One region of the Paenibacillus sp. RUD330 genome, then DNA from elsewhere that is predicted to be linked to it. Evidence: a T-box and tRNA genes for the amino acid it is inferred to sense, from the RefSeq annotation. Region 1 holds a T-box; the other holds one or more tRNA genes.
The links. A T-box is a leader RNA that pairs with one kind of tRNA and senses whether it is charged. The one in region 1 lies ahead of tyrS (tyrosine--tRNA ligase), so its partner is inferred to be a tRNA-Tyr.

Region 1 (10,450 bases):
GATCATGAAACGCTATCCCAGCAACCAGCGTCAACCCTGGTAACCAGCGTCAACCCGTGACCACCAGGGACAACTAAAGGGCCGACGCGGCCCCGTTCAAAAAGGAGAGATCCGCCAATGGCTGGACTAGACGGACTGAAGGACGAACTGGAGGAGCTGAAGCGGCAGGGGCGCTATCGCCTGCCCGCCGTTTGGGAGAGCGGCTCCGGCCCGTGGATGGAGATGGGCGGCCGCCGCATTCTGCAGATGGCCTCCAACAACTACCTGGGCCTGACCGATCATCCCCGGATGAAGCAGGCCGCGATCGAGGCGATCGAGAAGTACGGCGTCGGCAGCGGCTCCGTCCGCACGATCTCGGGCACGCTCGACATCCATGACCAGCTGGAGCGGGAGCTCGCCGAATTCAAGGGAACGGAGGCCGCGCTGGTGTTCCAGTCCGGCTTCACGACCAACCAGGGCGTGTTCGGCACGCTGCTGCAGGCTGAGGACGTCGTCATCAGCGACGAGCTCAACCATGCCAGCATCATCGACGGCATCCGCCTGACCAAGGCGGCCCGCCGCATCTTCAAGCACAAGGACATGAACCAGCTGGAGGAAATCCTGAAGGAATCCGGCTCGTTCAGCCGCCGCTACATCGTCACCGACGGCGTCTTCAGCATGGACGGCGACATCGCTCCGCTGCCGGACATCGTCGAGCTGGCCGAGCGTTACGACGCGATCGTCTGCGTCGACGACGCCCATGCGAGCGGCGTGCTCGGCAAGAACGGCAAGGGCACGACCGACCACTTCGGCCTGAACGGCCGCGTGCACATCCAGATCGGCACGCTGTCCAAGGCCGTCGGCGTCGTCGGCGGCTACGCGGCAGGCAGCCTCGCGCTCAAGGAGTACCTTATCCACAAGGCGCGGCCGTTCCTGTTCAGCACGTCGCAGACTCCGGCCGTCGCAGCCAGCTGCCTCGAGGCGATCCGCGTCCTGCGCAGCAGCCCCGAGCTGGGCGAGCGCATGTGGGCGTCGGCGAACTCGTTCCGCTCGCAGCTGCAGGGCGACGGCTTCGACACCGGCGCCAGCGAGACGCCGATCATCCCGATCGTCATCGGCGATGCGGCCCGCACGATGGAATTCTCGGCTCGCCTGCTCGAGGAGGGCGTATTCGCTCCGGCGATCGTGTATCCGACCGTAGCGGCCGACAAGGGCCGCGTCCGCTTCATCATCACGGCGTCCCACTCGGCCGAGGATCTCGAGTTCGCCCGCCAGGCGCTGCTCAAGGTCGGCCGCGAGTTCGGCCTGCTGGGCTGATCGTTTCGGTATTGAAAAAGCTGTCCCCCGTCCTTCGACGGCAGGGACAGCTTTTTTTGGGCTATCGGACATAGGTTCCGCTATTTCCCTATTTTCAGGCATTAAAAAAAATTTAACGGACATCAGATCCGCTAATTGAGGCTTTAAGTGACCAAAAAGTCCATTTTGATCTAAATAACGGATCTGATGTCCGATAGAAAGCCTTTTCCAGCAAAACAGGCGAAATAACGGATCTGATGTCCGATAGCACACAGCAGCCCAAAGATTAGTTGGTTGGTGCGGTCCGAAATGATGTTCGAGGGGTGGATAGATTCCCTTGAAAAAGATGTTGCTGATTTTAGGTGATTATGCGTAGTTCAGGGAAAGCTCAGCGGCCTCTCTGCACCCTAGCTGGCTGACTAGTCCGTTTCAGGCTTGGTTTCTCACTGCCATGGAGGACTTCATTTGTTGCTGACCGTGAGCACAGCATGATCACATAGCCGCTTATGCCTGTTCCCGGCGTTGCATTAAGAAATGGCTGTTGGTTCCAATTCATGTGGAGCTGGTTGGTTTCAATTCATGTGGAGCTGGTTGGTTTCAATTCATTTGCGGCTGGTTGGCTCCATGCATGTGGAATTAGAGAAGGCTGGCTCCTGCTCTTTGACGTCAACGTCGCTCACTCTTCCCCATCCATTTTCCGGCGTGGACTCTCCGACTCTTATATGGACTCTCATATGGACTCTCCGACTCTCATACGGACTCTCCGACTCTTACATGGACTCTCCGACTCTTACATGGACTCTCCGACTCTCATACGGACTCTCCGACTCTTACATGGACTCTCCGACTCTCATACGGACTCTCCGACTCTCATACGGACTCTCCGACTCCTATATGGACTCTCCGACTCTCATATGGACTCTCCGACGCGAGAGCCTCCACTCCACCCTACCCGCTCTCCGGCGTAAAAGCCTCCGACTCAAAGACCAGCGAGCAAGCTCCCGGCCGACCGTCCGGCGCATGAGCCTTGACGCGGTACCACGCCTTGGCGGAATGAGCCCGCAGCGGGTCGCGCCAAGGCATGTCATTATCGGCCGGCCGGGCTGCGAATACCGTCTGCCACGGCCCATCGGCTCCGCGGCTGGAGCGCTCGAGCGTGTACATCGCCGCACCGGTGACGCCGCGGAATGCGATCCGCTCCTTGGCCGCCAAGATGGCCGGCGCCTCCGGAATCGGATGCTCCGGGACGTCCCTGCCGCTCATCCGGAAGGCATGCTCCCGCAATCGCAGCACGCGCCTGCCGATCTCTTCGTTGACGCCAGTGCCGGGATAATGAAGCGAGAACCCATCGTAATGCGGCACGTATCCGCCCTTGTCGCCGAGCCCGAACAGCGACCAGAACAGAGTTCCCGCCACTCTCTCATCCTCTTCGGCATGGCGGAGAAAGCCTTCCAGATCGCCATCCGGCCATCCGAACTCCCCGGCGATATACACCTTGCCGGCCTCTGCGGTAGCAGCGGCATCAGCAGCAAGCTTGCCCGCATCGGCCGGGTAATAGTGGACGTCGATAATGTCCAGCTCTTCAATGCCGAGCTTGTCTCGGTCAAGCTCGAACTGCTTGCCGTGTGCGACCAGGTGGCGGCTGTCCTCGGACTTGATATGGCGGGCGATCTCCCGCACCCATTCGGCCGGAGCGCCGTTCAGCTCATTGCCCAGCTCCCAGGCCATGATCGTCGGATCCTCCTTGTAGGCCGTGCCCGTCAGGCTGTTCACTCTGTCCAGCACGAAGCTGATATACGACTTGAAGTCCTCGATGACGGACCGATCCCTATAGAACAGCTCGGGGTCATCGAGCCCTCTCCAGGAAGTGAAGGTTTCCCTCCCCCCATGGTAATAAGCCCAATTGCACACAAAAGGAACCAGCAGCCGGAGTCCCCGGCGGCCTGCCTCTGCGATGGCAAAGTCAACGCGGCGGAACGCTTCTTCATTGTACTCCCCGCGCTTTGGCGAGAGTGCCTTGGGACATCCCTGGGAAGCTGCCAGCGTGTGCGAGCGGACGACGGCGGCACCCATCTGAACCGCGGTATCCAGCGCGTCGAGCACCCGGAATTCGGTCGGCCAATCCACTCCGCCTACATTTTCGTCGAGCCCAAGCCAATAGATATTGGGTCCCCCGAACCGGAACGGCTTGCCGCCAAGCATCAGCCGGCTGCCTTCGCGGCTTATGAATTCCTTGCTCGTCATGGATGCATCCCTGCCTTTTCCTCAAGAAATGAGAGCGATTTCAAAGAAAAGCATACCATGAGCCACATTTTCATTCAACATAAATAAACTTTTTATTATATGTTAAAAATTGTTCACTTAGTTTGCATTTTCACTTCTCTTTCCTTTTTAGTTTTGGAACGATGGATTCGGTGATATCCGGAGGAGTCCGCCGTATCCTTGTCGGCCGTCAGCGCGAACGATTGCGCCGAGTTGGACAATACTTCCGATCGGGTCCTGGAATTCCGGGAGACCAATCCCCCGATTGTATCCGCAACAGCGCACAGCGGCAGGAGCCGGGCCGTTATCGACTTTGGCTCCGGCTTGCCATACTATCATTTCATAGAAACAGGCATAGAAAGGAGACAGCGCCGAAGCGCTGTCCCCCGTCGCAGACCAATCAGAGCTTGGAAACCTGCTTCCCTTCCGAGTTCATTGACCGTCCATCGAGTCTCCCATCCCGTGTGTGAAGGGGCCGGTTCTGCTCAAAGCTCGAGCTCCCACAGCTCCTCCGCGAGCTCGCGGCCGGAATGAACCGCAACCCTCGTTTCCTTCAGGGCAAATCCAAAGGACGCATACAGCGCCCTCGCCCGGAACAGATCCCGATTCGTCCAGAGAATGATTCGGGCATAGCCGTGGTCCCTGCAAAATTCCAACGCCGTGCGGATGAGCTCCCGTCCGTATCCTCCGCCCCTTGCGTCAGGATGAATCAGGAACAATCCCAGCTGGGCGCTTGCCTCATCCGCTTTGTTGATGCAGATCGAGCCGAGATGCCGCCCGCCGGATTCCAGAACCCAGATCCCTTCATGCGAATCTTTGCGCTCCGCGATCCCTCTTACTCTCTCGTCGACGAACTCCCGAAACGACTCGTCATAACCGTGCTCCTGCCCGTATAGCTCGGCGTGGGCATCGACGATGGCCCGGGCATCCTCGTCCTTATATGCTCTCAGGTCCACTTTCCGCATCTTCTCCAACCAGCTTTCCTTCAATTACATGCACCTCAGCTTTCCTTCAAATACATGCCGACCGCAGAAACGATCTCCCGAAGAATATCCAGCGACTGCCCGACATCCGGCAGCTCCAGTGCATGGTCGCCTCCGTCGATCGCCAGCAGCCGGACCCCATTGCCCGCCGCTGTGCGCCGCATGTCCTCCGGACCGAACACCGGGTCCGCTGTCCCGACTGCAACCAGACCTCCATCCCGCAGCATGGAGGGAATAGCCGGACCGATCGGGGTCAGGAAGATGTGGCGGAATTCCTTGCCTCTCAAATCTTCCGCAAGAGCCTCCCGCGTATGGCTGGAGACGACGGTTCCCACGCTTTTGCCGATGAAGGCAAGGCGGTCATAGCGCTCCAGCAGCGGCCTGAGGACGGCTGCGCAATCGGCGCTTGCCGCGGCGATCGCATCCTCGAAGGGACCGGGCTCCCGGCGCGCCGCCTGATAGCCGTATTCCAGCAGCAGAAGATCGTCCCCCTCCTGCATCGCCGACTTGCCGGCATAGTGCAACAGCGGCATTTCGCAGGAATAGCCTTGCCCTGGAAACAAGACAGCCAAGGAGATGGCGCCCTCCCTCCGAATCCAGCGGCAGCGGATGTCCGTTCCCCAGGCGGAGGGGGAATGAATCCAGCTCATAGGCATGCCGAAGCCCTCCTTGTTCTTCCATATTATCCTTACTATTCTATTATATGTGTTCAGAAAACTGTCTGCATCCCCTGCAGCAGCAGGCTGACGGCATCAAAAATAGACAGGGCTGAATGTACCGACCCTGTCTTCCTGTTTTCCTGTTTTCCTGTCTTCCTGTCTTCCTGTCTTCCCCGACTTGCCCGGCCCTTGCCGGACTTCTTCCTGGCCTGCCCGCTACGCTTCGGCCGTCTCCGTCTCGCCCGCTGCGGCAACGGCCGCCCCGGCCGGCGGAGCTGTCGACTCCCTCTTGATCAGCGACGTCGACAGCATGACGAGCTCCGGCAGCCGCTCGGGCTCTCCGATTCTCCCCAGCACGAGCTGGGCCGCCCTCGCACCGATCTCTTCCTTGGGCACGCTGACGGTCGTCAGCTTGGGCTGGTTGAGCTCGGCGAGCGTAAGGTCGTCGAAGCCGACGACGGACAGATCGCGCGGACAGGACAGCCCCATCTTGCCGATCAGGTTGAGCGCGTCGAAGGCGATGAGATCGTTGGCGCAGAAAAGCGCCGTAAGCCTGCGCTCCGCGTGCAGCTCGGCGCCCAGCTCGGCGGCGAACGCCGGCTGGGTATACATGCCGCTGCCGCTGACGCCCATGCCCTCGATCATGACGGCCTCGGCCTGGTCGGCCGGCTGGCGGCGGTTGTGCACGGCGATCGCTTCCGCGAAGCCCCGCTGGCGCTCCGAGAAGCTCCAGGTCGTAAAAGCGTCTCCGGCAAAGCCAAGCCTGCGGTGGCCCTCCGCCAGCAGCGCCTGCACGGCCTGGTAAGCACCCAGGTAGTTGTTCGCAAGCACCTGGTCCATGTCGGGATGCTGCGCGTCCGGATCGACCAGCACGAACGGAAGCTTGCGCTTGGTCAACTGATCGGTGTAGGCTTCCGGCAGCTGGCCCAGCACGATGACCCCGTCGACCTTGCGCTCGGTGATGGCGGCGGGCATGCCGTCCTTCACCCGCATCGTCACGTCGATGCTGGAGAGCACCATGCTGTACGTCTGCTTGGCGAGCTCGGCGTCGATGCCCTTGATGATCTTGCCCCAATACTCAGGGTCGTCCAAATAGGCGCGGGGCATGAGAACCGCGAGATTGCCCGTCAGGGAGGAGCTGCCGAGCCGCTTGCTCCCCTTGATCCGGTAGCCCTCCTCCTCGGCCGTTTTCCAGATGATCTCGCGCGTCACCTCGTTGACGGCGCTGTCTCCGGAGAGCGCCTTGGACACCAAGGCTTTGGAGACGCTCAATTTATCGGCAATCATTTGCAGCGTGACCTTTTTGATAATGCCCACCCCTTAGGTTTACGACCCTATCCGGTTCGTCTTCATTCCTTTAAGTGTAAGGGTTCCTTCAACTTTTTTCAAATTTTTTCAGACGCTTTTCCCACCCCCATCTCTTATAGGTTAAACATTCGGCAGCAAGAAATCGCAACCATTCCTATTCGGCCGCCGTAAACATGGGATAAAATGGAATATAATTTCAAGAGGGGCATCGGAATCGCAGTTCTTCGGTACGTTTCAATTCAAATCGGGGAGGACATCCAATGAAAACGAAACGCATCCTGCTGGTCTTGGGCCTGACTGCAGCTCTATTGACCGCCTGCTCCGGAGCTCGGTCAGATGAAGCGGAAGCCATATCCGTCCTGGATAAGGCCATTCACATTCAGTACGGCGTCAAGCATGGCGATATTCCGGAAATTGATTATTCGATGATTAAAGAACGAGGCAGCCTGCTCAAGCCTCTTGTCACCGGGGAGCTGCTCAAAAAGCTGGAGGCCAACATGGATACGGCTATGCCTGTCCGGATTGCAGCCTATAACAAAGCCGATCTGGAAGCAAAGGTCACACAGATGAAGATCGAAGCGGTCAAGGATGCGAAAGACTCCTACGACCTGAACTATACCGTTGTTGTAAAGGTGGCCGAAGACAGCGGAAAGGTCCAGTCCTGCAACGTCCCCGGAGAAGCGACCGCCGTCCGGACAGCGGAGGGCTGGGTTCTGAGCCGCCTCTGGTCCGATTACCGCGAGATGGCTAAGCTGTATCCTTGACCGGGCCGGCAGCCCGGCTTCACGCAGCAAGGCATTCGGCGAGCTTCGCGAGGCGGAGGAGAAGTCTGCACCCGAGAGCCGCCTTTTGCCGAAAGCGGATTTTGGGACATGGAAAAAGCCCGCCCCGGCTGAATGCCGGTGCGGGCTGAAGCCGTTCTATTCGAACTTCACGAGGTAGTAATTCTTCTTGCCGCGGCGAAGCACGACGTAACGTCCGTGCAGGCGCTGATCCGACGTCAGCATCGTGTCGATGCCCGTCTGCTTGACGCCGTTCACGTAGACGGCGCCGCTCTCGATGTCCTGCTTGGCCTGGCGGCGGGAAGGAGCGGCCTTCGCCTCGACGAGCAGGTCGATCAGCCCCGTTTCGGCGGCCTCGCCCATTACGGTCGTCGGCATGTCCTGCAGCGCCTCGACCAGCTCGTCCTCGCTGAGCTGCGTGACGTCGCCCGAGAACAGCGCAGCCGTGATCTTCTCAGCGCTTTCGACGGCATCCGCTCCGTGCACGAGTCTGGTCACCTGGCGGGCGAGCTCGCGCTGGGCCTCGCGCTTCTCCGGCTGCGACGCGACGGCCTGCTCCAGAGCGGCGATCTCCTCGCGGGAGAGGAAGGTGAAGTACTTCAGGAAGCGGATGACGTCGCTGTCATCCGTGTTGATCCAGAACTGGTAGAACTGGTACGCGCTCGTCTTGTTCCGGTCCAGCCATACGGCTCCGGATTCGGACTTGCCGAATTTCTTGCCGTCGCTCTTCGTGACGAGCGGCATCGTGATGCCGTAAGCGTCGCCTCCGCCCATTTTGCCGATCAGGTCCAGGCCTGCGGTGATGTTGCCCCACTGGTCGCTTCCGCCCAGCTGCAGATTGACGCCGTGGTCGCGGTTCAGCTTGAAGAAGTCGTAAGCCTGCAGGATCATGTAGCTGAACTCCGTGAAGGAAATGCCGTTCGCGAGGCGCGAGTCGACGGAGTCCTTGGCCAGCATGTAGTTGACCGTGAAGTTCTTGCCGATGTCGCGCAGGAACGTGATGATGTCGAGCGGCGCGAGCCAGTCGTAGTTGCTGACGAGCTTCGCCGGATTGCCCGCGGCTTCGAAGTCGAGGAAGCGCGACAGCTGGTTTTTTAGGCTCTCGGTCCAGTTCGCGACCGTGTCGTCCGTGTTGAGCGAGCGCTCGGTGGAGCGGCCGCTCGGATCGCCGATGAGGCCGGTGCCGCCGCCAACGAGGGCGATGGAGTTATGGCCCGCCAGCTGGAAGCGGCGCAGCATCAGGATCGGCAGCAGGCTGCCGATATGCAGGCTGTCTGCCGTCGGGTCGAAGCCGCAGTACAGCGTGACGCGGCCTTCGCTCATCTTTTTGCTCAGTTCCTCGCGGTTCGTCACCTGGTACACCAGGCCCCGGTATTCCAATTCCTCCAGCAATTCCGGATTGACGGCCGCAGCTTGCTCTTGTGCCATGTCTGTTCCCTCCACTTGATTGAATGATCGTTGCAGCCGAACCTGTCGCTTCAGCTTTATCGGCCCGTATCTCAGGACAAAAAGAAAGACCCCTCCCTGTCCAAAGACAGGGACGAGTCATCGCGGTACCACCCTATGTTGAGCTTCCCGTACGGGAACGCTCCACTCTGCCGGGTAACGGCCGGCTGCCGTCCGGGCCCTTCTGCCTCAGGCAGTTGCGGACGCGGATGCTCCAGGATGTAATTCGCAGCCCGATCCCGCACCGGCTTGCACCAACCGCCGGCTCTCTGGAGCGATGTCGCTCGGGCGCTACTGTTTCCCTTCAACGCACTTTATCGCTATCACTTTAGCGAATCCCGGCGGATATGTCAACTTCCTTCCAGGCGGAGCACATGCCGAAAGGAGCGCATCCGCTTCTCAGCCGGCTCGTCCGGTTCCAGGCTTCGGCTAAAAGAGCCTGTCTCTTCCGTCTCGCAGCCGAAGCCGTCTTAGGAGCCCGCTGCACACTTGCGGCCGGCAGCCGAAACCTGCTAAAGGAGCCCGCTGTACACTTCCGTCTCGCAGTCAAAGCTGGCTAAAAAAGTCCGCTGTACACTTCCGTCTCGCAGTCAAAGCTGACTAAAGAAGTCCGCTGTACACTTCCGTCTCGTAGTCAAAGCTGACCGTTCCGTCCTGCTGCGTCTCGTCGAAGATCTGCCGCAGCTCATCCAGCATCTCCGAGTGACCGGGCTGTCCCTCTGCGGGAGCGTAGGAGGAAGACAGCAGGCGGCCCTTCACGCCGTCGTAATCAAAGATCTGCCGATTAGGGAAGGTCTGCAGCTCCATCGTTCCCTCGCTGAAGAAAGCCTGCAGCGCTTCCGGAGAGACGTTGCGGTGGTTTACGGTCGCATAGTCCGTTCCGTACTTATGCAGCAGCGCCTCGTACCGTTCCAGGAAAGGCGTGCCCGCAAGCACGCGCGAGTTCCAGATCAGGAACGCGCGTCCTTCCGGCTTCAGGATGCGGCGGAATTCCGCCTGAGCGGCAGCCTGGTCGAACCAGTGGAACGCCTGCGCGCTAACGATCGCATCGACGGAAGCTGCGGCCATCCCCGTATCCTCCGCAGGCGACAGCATCAGGCCGAACCGCTCGTCGGGACCGAGCTTGGCCCAGGCCGCCTTGGCCATATCCGGATTGGGCTCCACGGCCATGACCCGGAGCTGCCGCTCCAGCAGCAGCCCGGAGAAGATGCCCGTTCCGGCGCCGATATCGGCTACCGGAGAATCCTCCTTGAGCCCGCCACGGCTGATGATGTAGTCTACCGCTTGCGCCGGGTAGCTCGGCCGGTATTTCTCATAGTTGTCCACACGGCTGGAAAACCGCTCCTTGCTGTCCATCGATCATCCCTCCAGATCTCGTCCATGAGGCCAGGGTCCGCCGTTCGAACCAGCCGATGCCGGCGCGCACCCTGGCTTCTCTGCATGCTTAACCGTACCAGACAAGGGTCGCTCAGGCAACCGGAGGCTTGCAATAAATGATTTCGGGATCGCCTTCGTCCAGATTGTCCACGACACCGCTGCGGACGTAGCCCATCGCCTCGCACAGCAGCCGCATCGGCTTGTTGGATTCGTTGGTCGAGGTGAACAGCTTCTCTCCAGGGAACCCGGCCTCCCAAGCCGCCATTAGACTGCGGCCGACTCCGCTCCTGCGGTCGTCCGGATCGACCATGATCAGCTGCAGCAACCGTTGCCCGAAAAAGGAGCGGTCATGCGCGGC
Region 2 (10,450 bases), 510 kb from region 1:
GCCCGAAGCTCGGCCGCAGGCGGAGCGTGGTAGGTCATGACGGCTTGTCCCCCCGCTTCCCTGTTCTCACGATCCGTGCCGAGCAGTTGCAATTTAAGCGTGCCTTCCGCCGATGAACGCGCCGCTTCCCATAGGATGCCCCCGCTGGTTTTGTTTTCATCCTTCCCGCCGGCAAGGTCTTTCGCGTCCGCCGTCATGCCGAGCGCTTCGGCCGTCCTGGCCGCCTGATCCGCCGTCACTCCATCCAGGCTCCAGCGCAAATGCCAGGAGGCCGCTCTCGATCCGCCGCCCAGCTCGCCGTCTGCCCAGTTCCACAGCTTCTCCATATCCTCTCCGGTTGCGGAGGACATCTGAACGTCCGGCTTTTTCGGAGCCGTCACGCTCCAGCCGATCGAGCCTTTGCCGCCGGCTGTATATATCGTTGCGAGAACGGCTAACGCAAGAAAGGCCAGCACTATGCCTGCGCCTTGTTTGGCTCGCGGATTGCTCATCATAGCCCCTCCATTCTCATGGCCTGTTGACTGGGTATTTGACCATACGCATCAGCCCGTAGGTGAATATACTGCATCATTCCATCCATCAAGGAAAACCAGAAAGGATGAACAACGGAAAATGGAACCTATTCGGCCCTTGCACGAGGAACATGTCCAGCGTTTCTGCGGAATGCCGGTGTGCGCCATTCTCAAGGACGGCACCCGCCATATGGGTATTCTCTCCGCTTGCCATGGCGGGCGGATCTATCTGAACGGCGGCGAAGAGCATCATAAGCGCCAGCAGCAAGGAATCGGGATTCTAGGGAAGCCGGCAAAAGGAAAAGCGAAAAAATCCAAAGCTTCCAAGCCCGAGCAGGAGCAAGTGCTGGAGCAGGAAGCCCACACTCAGGCGTATCCTTACGGCCCCGGAGCAGGACCTTACGGCCCTGATTCCTATGGCGGCGGTCCCTACGGATACGGATACGGCGCTGCGGTCGGCGTCGACCTCGCTTTCCTCGCCTTTCTCCTGCTGTTGATCTGACCATCCGGCGGTAGTCGAACAGCCCGCTGACGTTTCCGGGACAGGAAGCTTCGGCAGGCTGTTTCTCTATGGAGCATATTGGGGTAATGGATTTCAATTCCAGCCTGAGGGAGGCTTCCTGATGATAGGTCCTTTGCGTCGAATGAACCGCATCTTCCATGTGGAAAAAGTAGCGCCGACAGTGCCCGTCGCCCCAGCCGCTCGAGAGCGGGAAGATGCCGGCCTGTCCGACTATGCCATGGATGGCATGACAACCCGGTTCTTCTCCGACTTCCGCCTGACTGCATCCTGGCTCCAGGCTGCAAGCCGGCTGCGCCCCTTCATCCAGGACATGCGCCGCCGGCGCCTGCAGCTGCTGAGCGACGGAGCGGCGGGAATTGACCTCTCGGGACTCGCCGATACCGTTTATGAGCTCGCGGAACGATGGAACGATTTGGAGCTGCTTTATTTCCGCTGCAGACCTGGCCTCAACCCTTCCATCGAGACCGACCTGCGCTCCATGCGATCCCATCCTGCCGCATGTCATGCCGGGTTGGACATGAACAGGCAAGGTGAATGGAAGGTCAACCCCGTCGCCCTCAACCAGCAGCTTGAGAACCGCCCCGATGCGGTGCTTCGAGCCCTGTTCTCGTCGGAAGGACTGCTTCCTTACGCCGACCAGCTGCTCGCCTCATTCGAAGCGCAGCCTGCGGCATCCCTTATCGACCATTCCAATCTGCCTTCGGCGGGAACCTATAACGAGGACGGAATTCTCGATGGGATGACGCATCATCCGGTCTCGTCATTCAGCTGCCTGGCCTAGGCTCCTTCAAGGCCTCGTGCCAAGTTCTCAATCCACGGCCAGATCATGCTTGTGCGCATATATTGCCGCCTGCGTGCGATCCTCTACGCCGAGCTTGTTGAGCACATTGGTCACATGGAATTTGACGGTCTTGATGCTGATGAACAGCTTGTCGGCTATATCCTGGTTGGACAAGCCCTGCGCGACCAGCATGAGCACGTCCATTTCCCGCTCGGTAAGATCTTCATGAGGCGGTTTTTGGACGGGCTGCTTGGGTTGACGGAGCCTGCTCATCATTTTGGCTGCCACCTGGGATTCCAGCACGGATTGTCCTCTAGCCGCGGCGCGGATCGCTTCGGCTATTTCGCTTGCCCGGGAAGTTTTGAGCAGGTAGCTGAACGCTCCCGCTTCGATCACGGGATACATCTTGCTGTCGTCGAGATAGCTCGTAAGCACGATGACCTTGCACTCCGGCATGATCTCCATCAGCCTCCGGGTCGTTTCGACTCCGTCCATCTCTTCCATGACCAGATCCATCAGCACGACATCCGGGGTGTAGGCGGTAGCCAGCCTGATTCCTTCGGTTCCGTTTCCGGCCTCTCCCACAACCTCGATGCCTTCTTCCGTATCGAGCACCGCTGCAAGACCGATCCGAACCATCTCATGGTCGTCTACAAGCAGCACCTTGATCGGCCTTGCCATTCCGCTGTCCCGCTCCATTCGTTCCGGCATGCTCATGGTTAGAATCCGCCCTTTCCGTCTTCCAGGGGAAGCCACATCTCAATGGCCGTTCCTTCGCCCGGAGCCGTATGAATTTGTATGTTGCCGCCAAGCTCATGAATCCGCTCTTCCATCGTCAGCAGGCCGTAGGAGGCCTGTTTCTTTTCTTCCAGATCGAAGCCGACGCCGTTATCGGCGAAGCTCAGCTTGGCTTTGGCTCCATCCCGCTCCAGCCTCATGACCATCTTGCTGGCCTTGGCGTGGCGCAGGGCGTTAGACAACGCCTCTTGGGCGATCCGGAACAAATGGTCCTCTGCGCTGGGACGGAACAGAATGGTCGGATCCACATCAACCGTAATGTCCATCGGGACTTTTGCTTTCAGCTCCCCGACCAGCCGTTCAAGCGCCTGGGCCAAGTTTTTGCCGTCCAAATGAACAGGACGCAAATGCAGCAGAAGCGCTCTCATTTCGGATTGGGCCACGGCCGCCATCTCCTCGATCAGCTGCACCTGCCTGCGCGCACGCTCCCAATCCTTTTCAATCGTCCGGCTTACAGCCGTTGCGGTCATGGAGATGGCGAACAGCTGCTGGCTCACGGCGTCATGCAGCTCGCGAGCCAAGCGCTGCCGCTCTTCGATGACAGCGGTGAACTTGACCTGCTCCCGCCACTCCTCCTGCTCCTCGGTTTCTTCAGGGCGTGATCCCTCTTCCTCGGGAGAATGGGGAATCGTGATCGATTTGCGCCTGCTCTGCTGCTGGTTCAGCTTGCGCAGAGCTTCTCTAAGCTTGGACGTCTGGAGGTAGCTGTTCAGCACAGCCCCTGCGAGCGCAGCCGCGATGACCGCCAGCCCGTACAACGCCCCTTTTCCTTGTATGGCAAAAAATTCGACATATCCGGTTCCTTGCAGCACGATGAGCAGCAGTCCAAGGATGATAAGCAGCCACAGTACCGTTTCAAGAACGTTTTTCTTTGTAGGTCCCTGACCCTTTCCTGGAGGCTTTTTGGCAGCCACAGCGATACTCCCCCTTCTTTCTCTCTCTACTTTACCTGTCCGGCGCCAACGGTTCAAGCGTTCCTCCGCTGCAAGCAAACAAGCCTCGGAACCAGGCGGCTGCGCCGCCATGTCCGAGGCTTGCGAAAGCAAAGCTTAATTCGCTGCGTCTTCTTGTGCAGCGGCTGCCTGAGGAGGATTCAGCTTGTTTTTGAGCTGCTGCAGCTGTTCTTCAACCTTCAGCTGGTTCTCCGGACGGATGGAGGCAGCTCCCTCCGCTTTATAGCCGCTTCCGTAAGGTCTGCGGAGAACGTCGGCTTCGGCTTCCATCTGCATGATCTTTTCTTCCATGCGGCCGAAGCCGCGGGATGCAGTGCCAGTATCGAGGGAGCCGACATTGGCCGAAGCCTGCGACATCTGCTTTTTGGCCTTGGCCATTTGAGCGCGGGCGGCCAGCTCGTTGCGTTTGTTGCGGAGCTGGTAATACTCGTCCTTCATGCCGTACAGCTGCTGCTTCAGCTCGTCGGCCTGGCTCTTCGCTTCCAGATGAAGCTGGCTGTATTCTTGCACTTTCTCCTCGAAATACAGCTTCTCTTCCAGAAGCTTGCGGGCAAGATCCTCCTGGCCGGAACGAAGCGCCGTTTCCGCTTTGCTGTCACGATCCGAGGCGCTTCTTGCCGCTTCGTCGAAGCGCTGCTGCATGCGGCGCTCGTTGGCCATTTGCTTGGCTACCGTAACCTCGGCCTGGTGGATTTCCTGCTCCATGTCGCGGAGGTATTGGTTCAGCATAACGACCGGATCTTCCATTTTATCCAGCGCCTCGTGCATCGAAGCTTTTGTAATATCTTTCAGGCGTTTGAAAATACCCATGTTGTTATTCTCCCTTCTCATACTTCGAAAGTTTGGCTTTCAGTTCTTCCAGCTCGTTGCGCAGAGCTTTCTTCTCCAGGTCATCCATCATCTTGTCCAAGTCTGCCTGGCGGTTGCTGTCGGACTGCCATCCTGCCGTTGCCGGACCTTCCTGGTATTGCGGAGGGTTGCGGTACGGGCCGCCATGCTGGCCGCCTCCTGCGCCTTGACCGAATCCGGTGCGGCTCGGATCGTTGTGCCCTTCGTAGAAGTCGCCGCCCCGTCCATCCTGATACGACCCGAAGTTTCCTGGAGGAAACTGGTTATAGTCATGCTCCTTCGGAATTACCAGCGCCGCCAGGATATAGATGACAATGGCAGCGCCGCTTGTGCAGACGGCAAGGATGATCGTCAGGATACGAAGCAGATTGGCATCCACATTGAAGTAATCCGACAGCCCGCCGCATAATCCGAACAGAACTTTTTTGCGTCTGGAGCGAAATAATTGCTTCATGATGTTAGGTTCCTCCTTGTCCCAGCTTTCTCTTCAGCTGTTCCAATTCCATTTCTACCGCCGATTGATAGGAAGAATTTCCACCATGACCTGCGGTACCTTCGCTGCGAAGATCCCTGAGGCTGCGCGCTTCATGCTCCATATCCGTAATCCGGTCGTCGAGCCTGCGGAACATACCGTCCGGTTTGCCGCCGGGCTGGCCGGAAACGGCTCCTGTGTAACGGGCGTTCATTCGCTGCTGCAGCTTCAGGGACTCCATGCGAGCCGAATAGTACTCTCGCTTGTCATAGACGATCTGGTACTCGCTTCTCATCTCCTGAAGATTTCTTTCGAGGTCTTCCACGCTCTGGCGGCCTTGCTCGTACAGATCGCGATACTGTCTGGCGCGTTCCTCTGCGGATGCTTTCTCATGAAGAGCTATGCGGGCCAGCTGCTCTTCGCCGGCTTTGAGCGCGGTGACGGCTTGCTGCTCCCGCTTTTCCTTCTGCTGCTCAGCGGTGAGCCATTGCATTTTCAATTGCTGGTTATGGGATGAATACTGCTGGTACAGACGCTCCGATTGAATGATCTCTTCCCGTGTCGACCACAGGAACTGGTCGATCAGCCGTACCGGATCTTCCGCTTTCTCCAAATGCTCGTTCAGCGTTGCGATTGTTATGTCTCTGACTCTGCGGATAATACTCATATTTGTCCTCCTCCAACCGGTTGCTCTCTTTCCTTCGTTTAATGAAGCCTTTTACCTTTAAAGAGGGAGACTCCCCATACGATCAGTCCGACTGCGAACAGCAGCATGATCAGAGGCGTTAATTTTCCAAGCAGCCAAATGGCTCCGACGAAGAGAAGAACTCCGCCTACAATCCGGTTGCCGTTCCTCCAGCCGATGACTCCAAGTCCCAGAACAATAAGAGGGAAGATCAAGGATACGGCCCAACTGATCAAATGACCCAATCCGAGAAATTTCATGGCCAGCAATGCGCCCGCCACAACCAAAATGATGCCTACCGTTGAATTGCGTTTCATCTCTGATTGCCACCGCCTTTCGATTCGCGTATATGCTCTCTTGCTTATGTCCTTATTTTAGGCCATCCCCGCAAAGTTCAAAACGGACTTGCGAACGTTTCTATACCTGGACTCAGGTCGGGGAGGGTCTCCGTCCTGGAATTGGGAAGAGATGCGACCTGCTTAAGACAAGGCTGAAACGGTCGAATTCAGAGGTCCATATTTAATGGATTCAGGTTTATACTATAAAGAAGAAGAGCTATATCCAGGTGAAGGGGTGCAGCTATGGAGTCCAGCGTCGACCATGCTTCCTATTTTATTGATTCCTCAACAAAACCGAAAAGACTCCATGTGATGGAATGGCGTCCGTCCGGGACAGCCAGAGCCATCATCCAAGTAAGCCATGGCATGGCCGAACACGTCGCAAGGTATGACTCTTTCGCACGGGAGATGGCCCAGGATGGATACATCCTTATCGGTCATGACCACATCGGTCATGGTCTATCTGCAGGAGCAGGCGATTTAGGCCATATGCCGGCTTCAGGAGGATGGCAGGAGGCTTCCATGGACCTTCAGGAAATTGCGCTTCATGCGAAGGATCGGTTTCCAGAGCTGCCCCTCCTATTATTCGGTCACAGCATGGGATCCTTTCTCGCGAGAACCTGCCTGATCGATGCTCCGGACATATGGCAGGCTTGCATGTTGAGCGGAACAGCCTGGAATCCTGCCCTTGCGCTGACGGCAGGCCAAACCTTGATTCGGCTTGAGATGATGCTCAGAGGGGAACATGCCCGCTCCGAATTGTTGAACAAAATCATTTTCGGTTCCTACAACAAGAAATTCAAGCCCAATCGAACCCGTCATGACTGGCTTTCGGTAGATGAAGGCAACGTGGACCGTTATATAGCGGATCCCTATTGCGGATTCATCCCTTCCGTCGGATTTTTCAGCAGCTTGATTGCAACCGGAATTCCCTACATTCAAAATCGAAAGCATATAGCTAAAATGAACAAATCCATGCCTGTATATTTCTTTTCCGGCGCCGATGATCCCGTCGGCCAATATGGCAAAGGCGTTGAACGTACGTTTCAAGCTTTTTTGGATGCCGGGATGAGCGACGTCACGATGAAGCTTTACCCCGATGTCCGTCATGAGGCTATACAAGAATCGAATAGGGAAGAAATTCGGGAACATCTCAGGCTTTGGCTGAATTCCAACTTTTGATATTTCTTTGAAATGGATGCGAAAGAAAAAGGCTTGCAGAACCGCATAAGCGACTCTACAAGCCTTTTTGAATGCTGGTGAAGGGACTCGAACCCCCACTCCGTCTCCGGAAGCGGATTTTGAGTCCGCCGCGTCTGCCATTCCGCCACACCAGCATATATAAAATTTCCTCTTCACTCTATAAATTCAAGAGGCAGAGGAATCAAACTTCATTTTAAAGGGAGATAAAATGGCGTGCCCTAAGAGATTCGAACTCCTGACCTTTTGATTCGTAGTCAAATGCTCTATCCAGCTGAGCTAAGGGCACACGTTAGATAATATGGAGGCGCCACCCAGACTCGAACTGGGGGTAGAGCTTTTGCAGAGCTCTGCCTTACCACTTGGCTATGGCGCCATAAAACAATGGAGCGGAAGACGGGAATCGAACCCGCGACCCTCGCCTTGGCAAGGCGATGCTCTACCGCTGAGCCACTTCCGCAAATAAATGGCTGGGGATTCAGGGATCGAACCTGAGAATGACGGAGTCAAAGTCCGTTGCCTTACCGCTTGGCTAATCCCCAACAAAACATGGGGCGATCGAGGGGAATTGAACCCCCGAATGCCGGAACCACAATCCGGTGCGTTAACCACTTCGCCACGATCGCCATACTGGCAGGGGCAGCAGGAATTGAACCCACACTAACGGTTTTGGAGACCGCTGTTCTACCTTTAAACTATGCCCCTAAAAACTGGTGGAGGATGATGGATTCGAACCACCGAACTCGTCAGAGAACAGATTTACAGTCTGCTGCGTTTGGCCACTTCGCTAATCCTCCAAAAAATGGTGCCGCCGAGAGGACTTGAACCCCCAACCTACTGATTACAAGTCAGTTGCTCTACCAGTTGAGCTACAGCGGCATATTCAATTATCAAAAAACATGGTGGCTCGGGACGGAATCGAACCGCCGACACAAGGATTTTCAGTCCTTTGCTCTACCAACTGAGCTACCGAGCCTGGATGCTTATTGAAGAAAAATGGCGGAGCTGACGGGATTCGAACCCGCGGTCTCCTGCGTGACAGGCAGGCATGTTAGGCCTCTACACCACAGCTCCATATTGGTTGCGGGGACAGGATTTGAACCTGTGACCTTCGGGTTATGAGCCCGACGAGCTACCGGACTGCTCCACCCCGCGGTAGTCTAATGGTGGAAGCTGAGGGGATCGAACCCCCGACCCTCTGCTTGTAAGGCAGATGCTCTCCCAGCTGAGCTAAGCTTCCATATGAAGAACAACATGTTATTTACTATAACTTATCAAGGCTATGTAATCAAGCCAGATAAGAAAGTGGTGACCCGTAGGGGATTCGAACCCCTGTTACCTCCGTGAAAGGGAGGTGTCTTAACCCCTTGACCAACGGGCCATATCTGGCGGAGAGCGAGGGATTCGAACCCTCGATACGCGATTAACGTATACACGATTTCCAATCGTGCTCCTTCGACCACTCGGACAGCTCTCCAGATGGCTCCCCGAACAGGACTCGAACCTGTGACAACTCGATTAACAGTCGAGTGCTCTACCAACTGAGCTATCAGGGAATATGCGTTTGCATTCAAAGCTTGCGCCTTGAAAACTGGATCGAACCAATAGGATGGATGCTGAGTCCATTTGCTTTTCTTACATGGCCAGCGAATCGTATTCGGATTCATTCTCGCCATGTCTCGCCCACGTTCATCGTCTTGCGACGATCTCCCGTGATGCTTGATCCATAGGATAAGCCCTCGACCGATTAGTATTCGTCAGCTGCACGCATTGCTGCGCTTCCACCCCGAACCTATCAACCTGGTCGTCTACCAGGGGTCTTACATACTGGGAAATCTCATCTTGAGGGGGGCTTCGCGCTTAGATGCTTTCAGCGCTTATCCCGTCCGTACGTAGCTACCCAGCGGTGCTCCTGGCGGAACAACTGGTACACCAGCGGTACGTCCATCCCGGTCCTCTCGTACTAAGGACAGCTCCTCTCAAATTTCCTGCGCCCACGACAGATAGGGACCGAACTGTCTCACGACGTTCTGAACCCAGCTCGCGTACCGCTTTAATGGGCGAACAGCCCAACCCTTGGGACCTACTTCAGCCCCAGGATGCGATGAGCCGACATCGAGGTGCCAAACCTCCCCGTCGATGTGGACTCTTGGGGGAGATAAGCCTGTTATCCCCAGGGTAGCTTTTATCCGTTGAGCGATGGCCCTTCCATTCGGTACCACCGGATCACTAAGCCCGACTTTCGTCCCTGCTCGACTTGTAGGTCTCGCAGTCAAGCTCCCTTATGCCTTTGCACGCTGCGAATGATTTCCAACCATTCTGAGGGAACCTTTGGGCGCCTCCGTTACATTTTAGGAGGCGACCGCCCCAGTCAAACTGCCCGCCTGACACGGTCCCTGTACCGGTTTCACGGTACCAGGTTAGAACTCCGATACGATCAGGGTGGTATCCCAACGGTGCCTCCACCGAAGCTGGCGCTCCGGCTTCTAAGGCTCCCACCTATCCTGTACAGATCGTACCAAAGTCCAATATCAAGCTGCAGTAAAGCTCCATGGGGTCTTTCCGTCTTGTCGCGGGTAACCTGCATCTTCACAGGTATTAAAATTTCACCGGATCTCTCGTTGAGACAGCGCCCAAGTCGTTACGCCATTCGTGCGGGTCAGAATTTACCTGACAAGGAATTTCGCTACCTTAGGACCGTTATAGTTACGGCCGCCGTTTACTGGGGCTTCGGTTCACAGCTTCGGGTTGCCCCTAACCGCTCCCCTTAACCTTCCAGCACCGGGCAGGCGTCAGCCCGTATACTTCGCCTTACGGCTTCGCACAGACCTGTGTTTTTGCTAAACAGTCGCTTGGGCCTTTTCACTGCGGCCCCCTCGGGCTATTCACCCTACCGAGGCACCCCTTCTCCCGAAGTTACGGGGTCATGTTGCCGAGTTCCTTAACGAGAGTTACTCCGCGCGCCTTAGCATGCTCTGCTCGCCTACCTGTGTCGGTTTGCGGTACGGGCACCTTCGCCTGGCTAGAAGCTTTTCTTGGCAGCTGGAGATCATGACCTTCGGTACTAAAATTTCCCTCCCCATCACAGCCCAGCCTTACGGTTTGCGGATTTGCCAACAAACCAGCCTCACTGCTTGGACGGACACATCCATCGGTCCGCGTCACTACCCTTCTGCGTCACTCCATTGCTCATAACGGCTTACGGTGGTACAGGAATATCAACCTGTTGTCCTTCGACTACGCCTTTCGGCCTCGCCTTAGGTCCCGACTTACCCTGAGCGGACGAACCTTCCTCAGGAACCCTTAGGCTTACGGCGGATCAGATTCTCACTGATCTTT

Region 2: it encodes a tRNA-Tyr, which carries the amino acid that the T-box ahead of tyrS (tyrosine--tRNA ligase) is inferred to sense. The anticodon was not compared.

The regions. Positions count from the first base shown of each region.
Region 1 covers NZ_CP022655.2:1,045,432-1,055,881, reverse strand. The annotation lists gene CIC07_RS04660 (glycine C-acetyltransferase) at 118-1,296, shown strand; gene CIC07_RS04655 (glycoside hydrolase 5 family protein) at 2,224-3,519, opposite strand; gene CIC07_RS04650 (GNAT family N-acetyltransferase) at 4,023-4,493, opposite strand; gene CIC07_RS04645 (hypothetical protein) at 4,538-5,176, opposite strand; gene CIC07_RS04640 (LacI family DNA-binding transcriptional regulator) at 5,396-6,496, opposite strand; gene CIC07_RS04635 (hypothetical protein) at 6,748-7,251, shown strand; gene tyrS (tyrosine--tRNA ligase) at 7,408-8,697, opposite strand; T-box leader at 8,803-9,032, opposite strand; gene CIC07_RS04625 (class I SAM-dependent methyltransferase) at 9,316-10,071, opposite strand; gene CIC07_RS04620 (GNAT family N-acetyltransferase) at 10,184-10,450, opposite strand, start outside.
Region 2 covers NZ_CP022655.2:1,553,794-1,564,243, reverse strand. The annotation lists gene CIC07_RS06895 (hypothetical protein) at 1-494, opposite strand, end outside; gene CIC07_RS06890 (hypothetical protein) at 613-1,014, shown strand; gene CIC07_RS06885 (hypothetical protein) at 1,136-1,816, shown strand; gene CIC07_RS06880 (response regulator) at 1,844-2,497, opposite strand; gene CIC07_RS06875 (sensor histidine kinase) at 2,536-3,528, opposite strand; gene CIC07_RS06870 (PspA/IM30 family protein) at 3,664-4,377, opposite strand; gene CIC07_RS06865 (PspC domain-containing protein) at 4,382-4,870, opposite strand; gene CIC07_RS06860 (PspA/IM30 family protein) at 4,875-5,555, opposite strand; gene CIC07_RS06855 (LiaF transmembrane domain-containing protein) at 5,594-5,890, opposite strand; gene CIC07_RS06850 (alpha/beta fold hydrolase) at 6,155-7,093, shown strand; tRNA gene CIC07_RS06845 (tRNA-Leu) at 7,166-7,248, opposite strand; tRNA gene CIC07_RS06840 (tRNA-Arg) at 7,324-7,400, opposite strand; tRNA gene CIC07_RS06835 (tRNA-Cys) at 7,414-7,487, opposite strand; tRNA gene CIC07_RS06830 (tRNA-Gly) at 7,497-7,571, opposite strand; tRNA gene CIC07_RS06825 (tRNA-Gln) at 7,579-7,653, opposite strand; tRNA gene CIC07_RS06820 (tRNA-His) at 7,662-7,737, opposite strand; tRNA gene CIC07_RS06815 (tRNA-Trp) at 7,743-7,816, opposite strand; tRNA gene CIC07_RS06810 (tRNA-Tyr) at 7,823-7,908, opposite strand; tRNA gene CIC07_RS06805 (tRNA-Thr) at 7,915-7,990, opposite strand; tRNA gene CIC07_RS06800 (tRNA-Phe) at 8,012-8,087, opposite strand; tRNA gene CIC07_RS06795 (tRNA-Asp) at 8,109-8,185, opposite strand; tRNA gene CIC07_RS06790 (tRNA-Met) at 8,190-8,266, opposite strand; tRNA gene CIC07_RS06785 (tRNA-Val) at 8,276-8,351, opposite strand; tRNA gene CIC07_RS06780 (tRNA-Glu) at 8,418-8,492, opposite strand; tRNA gene CIC07_RS06775 (tRNA-Ser) at 8,498-8,588, opposite strand; tRNA gene CIC07_RS06770 (tRNA-Asn) at 8,592-8,667, opposite strand; rRNA gene CIC07_RS06765 (23S ribosomal RNA) at 8,839-10,450, opposite strand, start outside.